DNA from 3 places in the Streptomyces sp. NPDC048479 genome. Region 3 is predicted to be linked to each of the others. Evidence: riboswitches for the same ligand, from Rfam matches in the RefSeq annotation. Region 3 holds a riboswitch; each other region holds the start of a gene.
The links. Region 3 has a riboswitch for cobalamin ahead of AB0D12_RS02025 (prenyltransferase/squalene oxidase repeat-containing protein). Riboswitches for the same ligand answer to the same signal wherever they lie in the genome.

Region 1: another riboswitch for cobalamin. It lies ahead of AB0D12_RS27935 (cobalamin biosynthesis protein); the one in region 3 lies ahead of AB0D12_RS02025 (prenyltransferase/squalene oxidase repeat-containing protein).
Region 2: another riboswitch for cobalamin. It lies ahead of metE (5-methyltetrahydropteroyltriglutamate--homocysteine S-methyltransferase); the one in region 3 lies ahead of AB0D12_RS02025 (prenyltransferase/squalene oxidase repeat-containing protein).

Annotation. Positions count from the first base shown of each region.
Region 1 is NZ_JBEZKA010000020.1:62,507-65,775, forward strand. It holds gene AB0D12_RS27925 (inorganic phosphate transporter) at 199-1,446, shown strand; gene AB0D12_RS27930 (hypothetical protein) at 1,459-1,680, shown strand; cobalamin riboswitch at 1,876-2,018, shown strand; gene AB0D12_RS27935 (cobalamin biosynthesis protein) at 2,124-3,089, shown strand; gene AB0D12_RS27940 (cobyric acid synthase) at 3,086-3,269, shown strand, end outside.
Region 2 is NZ_JBEZKA010000044.1:31,456-34,724, reverse strand. It holds gene AB0D12_RS37705 (hypothetical protein) at 272-871, shown strand; cobalamin riboswitch at 936-1,158, shown strand; gene metE (5-methyltetrahydropteroyltriglutamate--homocysteine S-methyltransferase) at 1,323-3,269, shown strand, end outside.
Region 3 is NZ_JBEZKA010000001.1:448,081-451,349, reverse strand. It holds gene AB0D12_RS02030 (SCO2322 family protein) at 1-42, opposite strand, end outside; gene AB0D12_RS02025 (prenyltransferase/squalene oxidase repeat-containing protein) at 42-1,283, opposite strand; cobalamin riboswitch at 1,394-1,517, opposite strand; gene AB0D12_RS02020 (MBL fold metallo-hydrolase) at 1,574-2,620, opposite strand; gene AB0D12_RS02015 (CAP domain-containing protein) at 2,849-3,269, opposite strand, start outside.

The DNA.
Region 1 (3,269 bases), on a different contig from region 3:
GTCACGGTGGCGGAGATCACCCAAAACGTGAGAAAAGGCGCCTTCCGTGCCGCCACCCCCACCATCGCCGCGGTGATCGGCGAGCGGAGTGACGGATCCTCACTTGCGGACACCGCAAAGCCCGTCCCAGTTCATCTTCCGTTCACCCAGATTAACTACGTTCGCCGAGCCACTGACGTCAAACGATTGCCTGGGTAAATGGAACACATCACCTTGCTGCTCGCGATTGTGATCGCGACAGCTCTCGTGTTCGATTTCACGAACGGTTTCCACGACACCGCCAACGCGATGGCGACGACCATCTCGACCGGCGCTCTGAAGCCCAAGACGGCGGTGGCCATGGCCGCCGCGCTCAACCTCGTCGGCGCGTTCCTGTCGGTGGAGGTCGCCAAGACGATCTCCAGCGGCATCATCACCGAGTCAGGCATCACACCCGAAGTCATCTTCGCTGCGCTCGTCGGCGCCATCCTCTGGAACCTGATGACCTGGCTGATCGGCCTGCCGTCCAGTTCCTCGCACGCCCTCATGGGCGGTCTGATCGGCGCCACCATCGCCTCGGTCGGCGTCAGCGGCGTCAATGGCGGCACGGTCGTCACCAAGGTGCTGATCCCCGCGATCGCGGCCCCGCTGGTCGCCGGCCTCGCGGCGTTCCTCGCCGCCCGGCTGACGTACAAGATCGGCAAGAACGCCGACAAGAAGGCCACCGCAAAGGGCTACCGCGCCGGCCAGATCGCCTCGGCGGGCCTGGTCTCCCTGGCCCACGGCACCAATGACGCCCAGAAGACCATGGGCGTCATCACGCTGGCGCTCGTCGCCGGCGGTGTCGTCTCCCCCGGCTCCAACCCCCCGATGTGGGTCATCCTCTCCGCCGGTCTCGCGATCGCGATGGGCACCTACCTCGGCGGCTGGCGGATCATCCGCACCCTGGGCACGGGCCTCACCGACCTCCAGCCGCAGCAGGGCTTCGCCGCCCAGACCAGCGCGGCCAGCGTCATTCTCGCCTCCTCCAACCTCGGCTTCTCGCTGTCGACCACGCACTCCTGCTCCGGCGCCGTGATGGGCGCGGGCCTCGGCCGCAAGGGCGGCGTGGTCCGCTGGTCCACCGCCACCCGGATGTTCGTCGCCTGGGGTCTGACCCTTCCGGCCGCGGGTCTGGTCGCCGCGGGCTCGGAGTTCGTGTCCAGGCAGGGCGACTGGGGTGTCGCGGTCGTCGCGGCCTTCCTGATCGGCGCCTGCGCCGCGATCTGGTTCATCTCCCGCCGCCAGGTGGTCGACCACACCAACGTCAACGCGGTGGACGCCGACGCCGAGCCCGCGGGTGTCGTGACCACTGCCATCGCGGCCGTCACCCCGCCGCCGGCCGGCACGCCCGCGCAGGACTTCAAGACCACCATCCCGGCTCCGGCCCCCACCGACTCCGAGCCGACGCAGCCGGCCACGGTGTAAGGACAGATCAGCATGAACATCGACTGGGCAGCTCTCGGCTCCGTCTTCGGCGTGAGCCTCGTCGCCACCGTCGCCCTGGTGGGTCTGTTCACCCTGGGCATCGTCGGCCTGACCAAGCAGGAGTCGGCGGCCGCACAGGGCGGTTCCGCGGCCCTGGCACGCACCGGCGCGTACGCCTGCTTCGCGCTCTGCGCGGCGGCCGTGGCGTACGGGATCTATCTGATCGTCATCTGACGGCACGGTTCACCAGCTCCCCGAGCTTCATCAACCGCTTCACAGGCCGGGCCGGGCACCCCTTCGGGTGACCCGGCCCGGCTCTTGCATTGCGGGCGACGTGGCGGTACGGCCTGTTTTCGACACCTGGCGGAAATCCGCCCCGCATGTGTGCCCCAACACACTCCTGCATCGCAGGTCAAAGGCAAGTTGACGGTCGTTCTCGCAGCGTGGTGGACTGCCGAAGCCAATCTACGGCGGCAGAAGAGGAAGCCGGTGCAAATCCGGCGCGGTCCCGCCACTGTCACCGGGGAGCAGTCCCCGGAAGCCAGGAACTCTCACCGCCGGTCACGTCGAACCAGGGCGCGGACACCCTGAGTGAGGACATATCGCCATGCCCGGCTGCGGTTCAGTTCCTGCTGTGAGTACGAGAGTCGTTCGAGGCGAAGCGTCGGCCTGAACCCATGCGTGCCGACCGTGAATTCGTGTACGGCGCCACCGCCGGCCTGGCCGGCGACCTGCTGCTCGGCGATCCCCGCCGCGGGCATCCGGTCGCCGCGTTCGGGCGGGCCGCGGGCGCTGTCGAGCATGTCCTGTGGCGTGACCACCGTGGCTGGGGCGCACTGCACACCGCCGTGTGCGCCGGAGGCGCCGCGGGTGCCGCCGCGGTTGTCGCACGCGGTGTACGGGGCCGCGGCCGCGCATCCGTCGCACTGATCGCCGCAGCCACCTGGGCCGTCGTCGGAGGTACGACGCTGGGCCGCGAGGCGCGGGCCATCGGCGGCGCGCTCGCCGCCGGTGACGTGGACGTGGCGCGGGAGCGCCTGCCGCATCTGTGCGGGCGCGATCCGCAGGCGCTGGACGAGCAGCAGATCGCACGCGCCGTCGTCGAGTCCGTCGCCGAGAACACCTCCGACGCCGTGGTGGGCGCGCTGGTCTGGGGCGCACTCGCGGGCGTGCCGGGTCTGGTGGGGTTCCGTGCCGTCAACACGCTGGACGCGATGGTCGGGCACAAGTCGCCCAAATACCGGAGGTTCGGCTGGGCCTCGGCGCGGCTCGACGATGTGGCCGGATGGCCGGGGGCCCGGCTCACCGCGGGACTCGCGGTACTCGCGGGCGGGGATGCCCGCGGAGCCGTACGGGCCTGGAGGGCCGATGCGAAGAAGCACCCGAGCCCGAACGCGGGCCCGGTGGAGGCTGCGTTCGCGGGGGCGCTCGGCGTACGGCTGGGCGGGACCCTCTCGTACGGCGGCCGGGTGGAGCACCGTCCCGTACTCAACGGCACCGGGCGCCCGGTGGAGTTCGGCGACATCGGACGCGCCGTACGGCTCTCACGGCGCGTCGGCTGGCTGACACTGGCGACCTGCGCGGCGGGCCGCCTGGCAGGTCACGCACTGCGCGCGCGGCGCGCGGGAAAGGGGCGGGGATGAGCAGGCGCAGAGGCGGCGGGCTGCTGGTGGCGGGGACCACGTCCGACGCGGGCAAGAGCGTCGTCACGGCCGGGATCTGCCGATGGCTCGTGCGGCGGGGAGTGAAGGTCGCGCCCTTCAAGGGGCAGAACATGTCCCTCAATTCGTTCGTGACGCGCGAGGGCGCGGAGATCGGCCGGG
Region 2 (3,269 bases), on a different contig from region 3:
AGCTGGGGCGGATCTCCCCAGAGGGGAGAACGAGTCTGTATGCCCATGCGGCCATTGCCGGTCGATCGGGTTCCGTGTCAGCGCCCGCCTCGAAGGCCCCCGCGGCAGCTGCCTCGCGGCGTCCCCGGGCATCGCTGCCGCCGGTGTCCGCGCGGGCCCGGCCGCTTCGCACGGTGAACGAACTCCCCGGTAACGCGGGTAAGTTGATCGGCCGTGTCGCGGAGGTCGCCGCACTGACCGCGCCCCCCACGATGCTGTCACCGTCGCGACGGTGGACGGGCCTGCCGGGGTCGGGAAGACATCACTGCTGGTGCACGCGGCGTGGACGCTTCGCCCCCAACACCCGGACGCCGTCCTCTTCCTCGATCGGCTCACGCACCACTCACCGGAGGGCGACCGGCCCTTGACGAAGCGGCTGCTCCAGCGGCTGCTGCGCACGCTCGGCATGGCCGACGCGGACGTTCCCCAGGATCGCGACGACCTGATCGCCGCATGGCGCGACGCCACCAGCGGGCTGCGGCTGCTGCTCGTGCTCGACGACGTGGGAAGCGCCGCGCAGGTGCGGCCACTGCTGCCTGCCGGTCCGGGCAGCCGCGTACTGGTGGCGGGATGGGCGCAGCCGAGTGCGGCGGCGGCGCTCGTTGGCGGCGCTGCCTCTTGCGCCGCGTCCCGCGCGGAGTTCCAGCAGGGCGAGCTGGTGGGGTCGGCGTCGGTGCTGCACCGACCGCGCCTCTGCCCGTTCGGCGGGCCGGGCGTCGGCCAGCCGGAACTCCGAGCATTGGCGGCGCGGATGGCGCGGGAGGAGCGGCGGCGTTCCGCCTCCGCAGCGCCTGCCGGAACCTGGCCGGCGACCCGCTGCTGCTGGCGTTGACACGGCCGCGCAGATCACCGTCCGGAATGTGAACAGCTGTATTCGTACTCAAGGGCTGCCCTCTAGGCTGGCCGTTGCAGCTGGTTCGCCCTGTCAGCCAGGCAGGAGCGTCGCAAGAGGGAACCCGGTGAAAATCCGGGACTGCCCCGCAGCGGTGAGCGGGAACGACCGCCGTCATACGCACTGGACCCGGCCGGGTCTGGGAAGCGACGGCCAGTAGGAGTCCGCCGGGAGACCGGCAGACGTGCCCGCGAGTCCGAAGACCTGCCCGTTGCCCGTACGCGACTCGATCGCGTGCGGAGATCCCGGTGACCTCGAGGGCGGGTCGGCGTACATACCAGACGGACGGCCGCGCGCACGGCGCGAGACCGTGCCGTCCGGTTCGTCACCCCTTCGCGTTCTCTGCCCGTCGCCGGGTTCCACAGGAGACATACTCGCGAAGGAGAGTTCCGTGACCAGTTTGTCCACAGCCGCGGCAGCACGGGCCACCGTGTACGGCTACCCCCGTCAGGGCCAGAACCGTGAACTGAAGAAGGCCATCGAGGGCTACTGGAAGGGCCGCGTCACCGCTGCAGCCCTCCGGGAGACCGCCGCCGAGCTGCGCCGTGCCAACTGGCAGCAGCTCACCGAAGCCGGCATCCACGAGGTCCCGACCGGCGACTTCTCGTACTACGACCACGTCCTGGACACCAGCGTCATGGTCGGCGCGATCCCTGCCCGCCACCGTGCCGCCGTCGAGGCAGGCTCCCTGGACGGCTACTTCGCGATGGCACGCGGCACCCATGATGTCGCGCCGCTGGAGATGACCAAGTGGTTCGACACCAACTACCACTACCTGGTCCCCGAACTCGGCCCCGACACCGTCTTCACCGCCGACTCCTCCAAGCAGGTCGCCGAGCTCAAGGAAGCCGTCGCGCTCGGCCACACCGCCCGCCCGGTGCTGGTCGGACCGGTCACCTATCTGCTGCTGGCCAAACCCGCCCCCGGCGTTGCCGCCGACTTCGAGCCGATCACTCTGCTGGACCGACTGCTGCCGGTGTACGCCGAGGTGCTGTCCGACCTGCGGGCCGCCGGCGCCGAGTGGGTGCAGCTGGACGAGCCCGCCCTTGTACAGGACCGCACCCGCGCGGACCTGAACGCCGCGGCCCGCGCCTACCGCGACCTCGGTGGTCTCGACGACCGGCCCAAGCTGCTCGTCGCCTCCTACTTCGACCGGCTCGGCGAAGCCCTGCCCATCCTCGCCAAGGCCCCCGTCGACGGTCTCGCGCTGGACTTCACCGAAGCCGCCGCGGCCAATCTCGACGACCTGGCCGCGGTCGGCGGGCTGCCCGGCAAGCGCCTGGTCGCCGGAGTCGTCAACGGCCGCAACATCTGGATCAACGACTTCGAGAAGTCCCTGTCCACGCTGGGCACCCTGCTCGGCCTGGCAGGCCAGGTCGACGTCGCCGCCTCCTGCTCGCTGCTGCATGTCCCGCTCGACAGCTCCGCCGAGCGGGACATCGACCCGCAGATCGCCCGCTGGCTCGCCTTCGCCCGGCAGAAGACCGCCGAGATCGTCGCCCTCGCCCGCGGTCTCGCCCAGGGCACCGACACCATCGCGGCCGAACTCGCCGCCAACCGCGCCGATCTCACCTCCAGGGCGGGCTCGGCGATCACACGTGACCCGGCGGTGCGCGCCCGGGCAGCCGCGGTCACTGACACGGACGGCCGCCGTTCCCAGCCGTACCCCGAGCGGGCCGCCGCGCAGCGTGCCCACCTCGGCCTGCCGCTGCTGCCCACGACGACCATTGGCTCCTTCCCCCAGACGACCGAACTGCGCACCGCCCGGTCCGATCTGCGTGCGGGAAGGATCGACACCGCCGGCTACGAGGGGCGCATCGAGGCGGAGATCCGCGAGGTCATCTCCTTCCAGGAGAAGACCGGTATCGACGTCCTGGTGCACGGCGAGCCCGAACGCAACGACATGGTGCAGTATTTCGCCGAGCAGCTGACGGGGTATCTCGCCACTGAGCACGGCTGGGTCCAGTCGTACGGCACCCGCTACGTCCGCCCGCCGATCCTGGCCGGCGACATCGCACGCCCCGAACCGATGTCGATCCGCTGGACGTCGTACGCCCAATCGCTGACCGACCGCCCCGTCAAGGGTATGCTCACCGGCCCGGTCACGATGCTCGCCTGGTCCTTCGTCCGCGACGATCAGCCGCTCGGCGACACCGCACGCCAGGTCGCCCTCGCCCTGCGCGACGAGGTCAACGACCTGGAGGCAGCGGGTAGTTCGGTGATCCAGGTCGACGAGCCCGCGCTGCGCGAAACCCTCCCGCTTCGGGCCGCCGACCACGGCGTGTACCTGGCCTGGGCGACGGAGGCGTTCCGCCTCGCCACAAGTGGCGTGCGCCCG
Region 3 (3,269 bases):
GGCGCCGAGCGCGAGGACGAGGGTGAGGACTCGGGTACGCATCACCGCTGCTGGTTCTTCTTGCGGCCGCTGAGGAGGATTCCGGCGCCGACGCTGGCGACGAAGAACGCGCCCACGATCCACCACACCCCGATGCCCGAGTCGGAGTCCTTCTTCTTGTCCGCAGCCGACGCCGACTGTCCCGTCGTCGACTCGGGCGCGGGACCCGTCGCGTTGAGCCCCGCCACCAGGTCCGTCCCGCCGAAGCTCTTCGGGTCCGCGCCGGTCGCATGCGCGGCGAGGATCAGCTGTGCGTACGCCGCCGGGCCGGACGCCTTCGCCCAGGCCGCAGAGTTCTGCTGCAGCCACTCCATCGGCTTCTTCGCCTGGTCGCCGAGGCCCTGCGCGCTCAGCGCGACGATCGCGTCCGCCGTGTTCCCGAAGTCCGGCTTCTTAGTCGGGTCCGCGGCGCCCGGCATCGGAGCCGTGTTCAGGTGCCCGGTCCTGGCGAGCGCGGTCGCCAGGTACGCCGCGCCGTTGTGCGCCGCCCCCTCGACCGTCGTCGCCTTCTCGCAGACCGTGCCCTTGGCGTCCTTCGCACCCGCCGTCACGGCCAGGCCCTTGCCGTGCGCGCCGACCACAGCCGCCGCCGTGGAGTCCGCGACCATGCCGGGCGACTTCAGCTGGAAGACGAACGCGCCGCCGTCCTTCCCGCCGCACGGCTTCGCGAACGTCAGCAGCGCGTCGTACGGCGTCTTCCCGCCCTTCGACTTCACCGCCTCCGGCTTCTCGCCCGCCGCCGCGAGCGCGCCGATCACGATGGAGGTGGAGTTGGCGTCGCTGGCCCCGCCCGGGTTGTAGCCCCAGCCGCCGTCCGCGTTCTGCACGGACTTCAGCCAGCCGGCCGTCTTCTTCACGGTGGCGTCCTGCCCTCCGAGCGCGGCGAGCGCCTGCACCGCGGCGGCCGTGGCGTTGGAGTCCAGCGGCAGCTTGGCGTCGCACGCCTTGGCCGCGTCCGCGCGGTACGAGGGGAAGCCACCGCTGTCGCACTGCTGACCGGTCAGCCAGGCCACGGCCTTGGCCGCGGGCTTGACGCCCACCGTGTCCTGCGCGAGCAGCGCCAGCGACTGCCGCCAGACACCGTCGTACGTCGGGTCGCCCGTGCCGTACAGACCGGACGGCAGCACGGTCGACGGCGTCGGAGACGGCGCCGCGATCGCGGCCGGCGCGGCGGCCGAGGCTATGGCCATGCCGAGTACGGCGGAGGCGGCGAGCGATATGGCGCTGCGGCGAACGGGGGTCATGGCGGGCTGGGCCTCTCCTGCGGGAGCCGGGCACAGGCACGCTCAGGTACCAGGGCTCCGGCCCCGTATACCTCGACGGTGCCGGCCACCGGCGGGCTGCCGGTGGCACGAGCCGGTCACGACCAGGTACGGGGCATTCCGACTCACCGCTTGCGACGGCGGTTCACGGCTGCGGGTCAGCGCCGGATTTGCACCGGCTTCCCCCCGTACGGTCATGATGACGACTCGCTCACTCTACCGACCGGCCGGTGGTCGATCGCCGGTGGCCGGTCGCCGGTGGCCACCAGGGGTCAGACCGCCACGTACAGCGTCGGGTCGCTCCCCGCCAGCACCTCCGCGCGCCCCAGCTTCACCAGTCGCCGCAGATGTGCCTCCGCCTCCGAGACCGCGATGTTGCGTGATCCGTACGGGATCTGGTCCCAGGGCCGGTTCCACTCCATCCGCTCGGCGACCTGCCACGCAGTGCGCGGGGCGGCCAGCAGCCCGAGCAGGCCGGTGAGCCGTTCCTCGTGGTGGTCGAGCAACTCCCGTACCCGGGACACGGCATCGGGGAAGGCGTACTGGTGCGCCGGGAGCACCTCGGCGGGTGCGAGGCGGCCGATGCGCTCCAGGGAGTCGAGGTAGTCGCCGAGCGGATCGGTGACGGTGGCTGTGTCGCCGGCGTCCGGATCTTCGTAGAGGCCGATGTGCGGGGTGATCCGGGGCAGCAGATGGTCGCCGGAGAAGAGCCGCCCATTGCCGGGTCTGCCCGCCGGATGGGCCTCATCCAGGTGGAGGCAGACATGGCCGGGCGTGTGGCCGGGGGTCCAGATGGCGCGGAGCCGGCGGCCCGGCAGGTCGAGGAGTTCGCCGGGGACGATCTCCCGGTCGGGCAGGGCCGCGCGCAGGCCCGGCAGCGTACGCATCCGGCCCGAGGCGCGGGCCGCGCGCAGCGGAGCGGTGTGTTCGTCGGGGGCGCCGGCCCTGGAGAGTTTGTCCGCCAGGTAGTCGAGCCAGCGGGCCGGTTCGGCCTCCCTGGTGCGGCGTACCACCGCAGTGTCCGCGTCGTGCATCGCGATCCAGGCGCCGGAGACGTCCCGGACCTGCCCGGACAGGCCGTGGTGGTCGGGGTGGTGGTGGGTGATGACGACGCCGTGGATGTCACCGACCGCGACATCGAGGGAGCCGAGACCCGCGACGAGGGCGTCCCAGGAGGCCGGGTCGTCCCAGCCGGTGTCGATGAGTACGGGCCCGCGGTCGGTGTCGAGCAGGTGGACCAGGGTGTGACCGAGAGGATTGTCCGGAATGGGCACCTCGATGGACCAGACGCCCCCGCCGTGGTCGGTCACCTGGGTCATGGGGCTCTCGTCTCTCCTCGGCGACACAGCCACGGCCCACTATAACTAGAACTGGTTCCAATGGTCGCCCAAGTCGACTGTCATTCCAGCGGAGTTGGCTGACCTGCGGCGCGCCGACGACGAAGGCCCCGACCGGCGAACCGGTCAGGGCCTTTCATCCGCTGGAGCGGCCCGCCATCCCCGCAGAAGCGATACCGGGGCAAGCGGTGGCCGGATTCCTGGCGCCCGCTACTGGGCCGTTCCGAAGTCCTGCGTCCAGTAACTGTTGGGCTGCGCGAGGCCGATGCCGATCTCCTTGAACGCACAGTTGAGGATGTTGGCCTTGTGGCCGGGGCTGGCCATCCAGCCCGCCATGACGCTCTCGGGTGTGGCGTAGCCGTAGGCGACGTTCTCGCCGTAGGTGCTCCAGTTGTAACCGGCACTCGTGATCCGGTCGCCAGGAGACGAGCCGTCGGAGCCCGTGTGGGACATGTTCTTGTGGGAAGCCATGTCCTTGCTGTGGTCCTGGGCGGCCTTCGTCAGCTTCGCGTTCATGGTCAGCGCGGAGCACCCGACCTTGCCGCGCTCGCTGTTGACGAGCTGCAACACCCGGGCCGCATCCCCGGATGCCGGGGCGGCGGTCTTCGGTGCGCTCGGAGTCGCGGTGGCC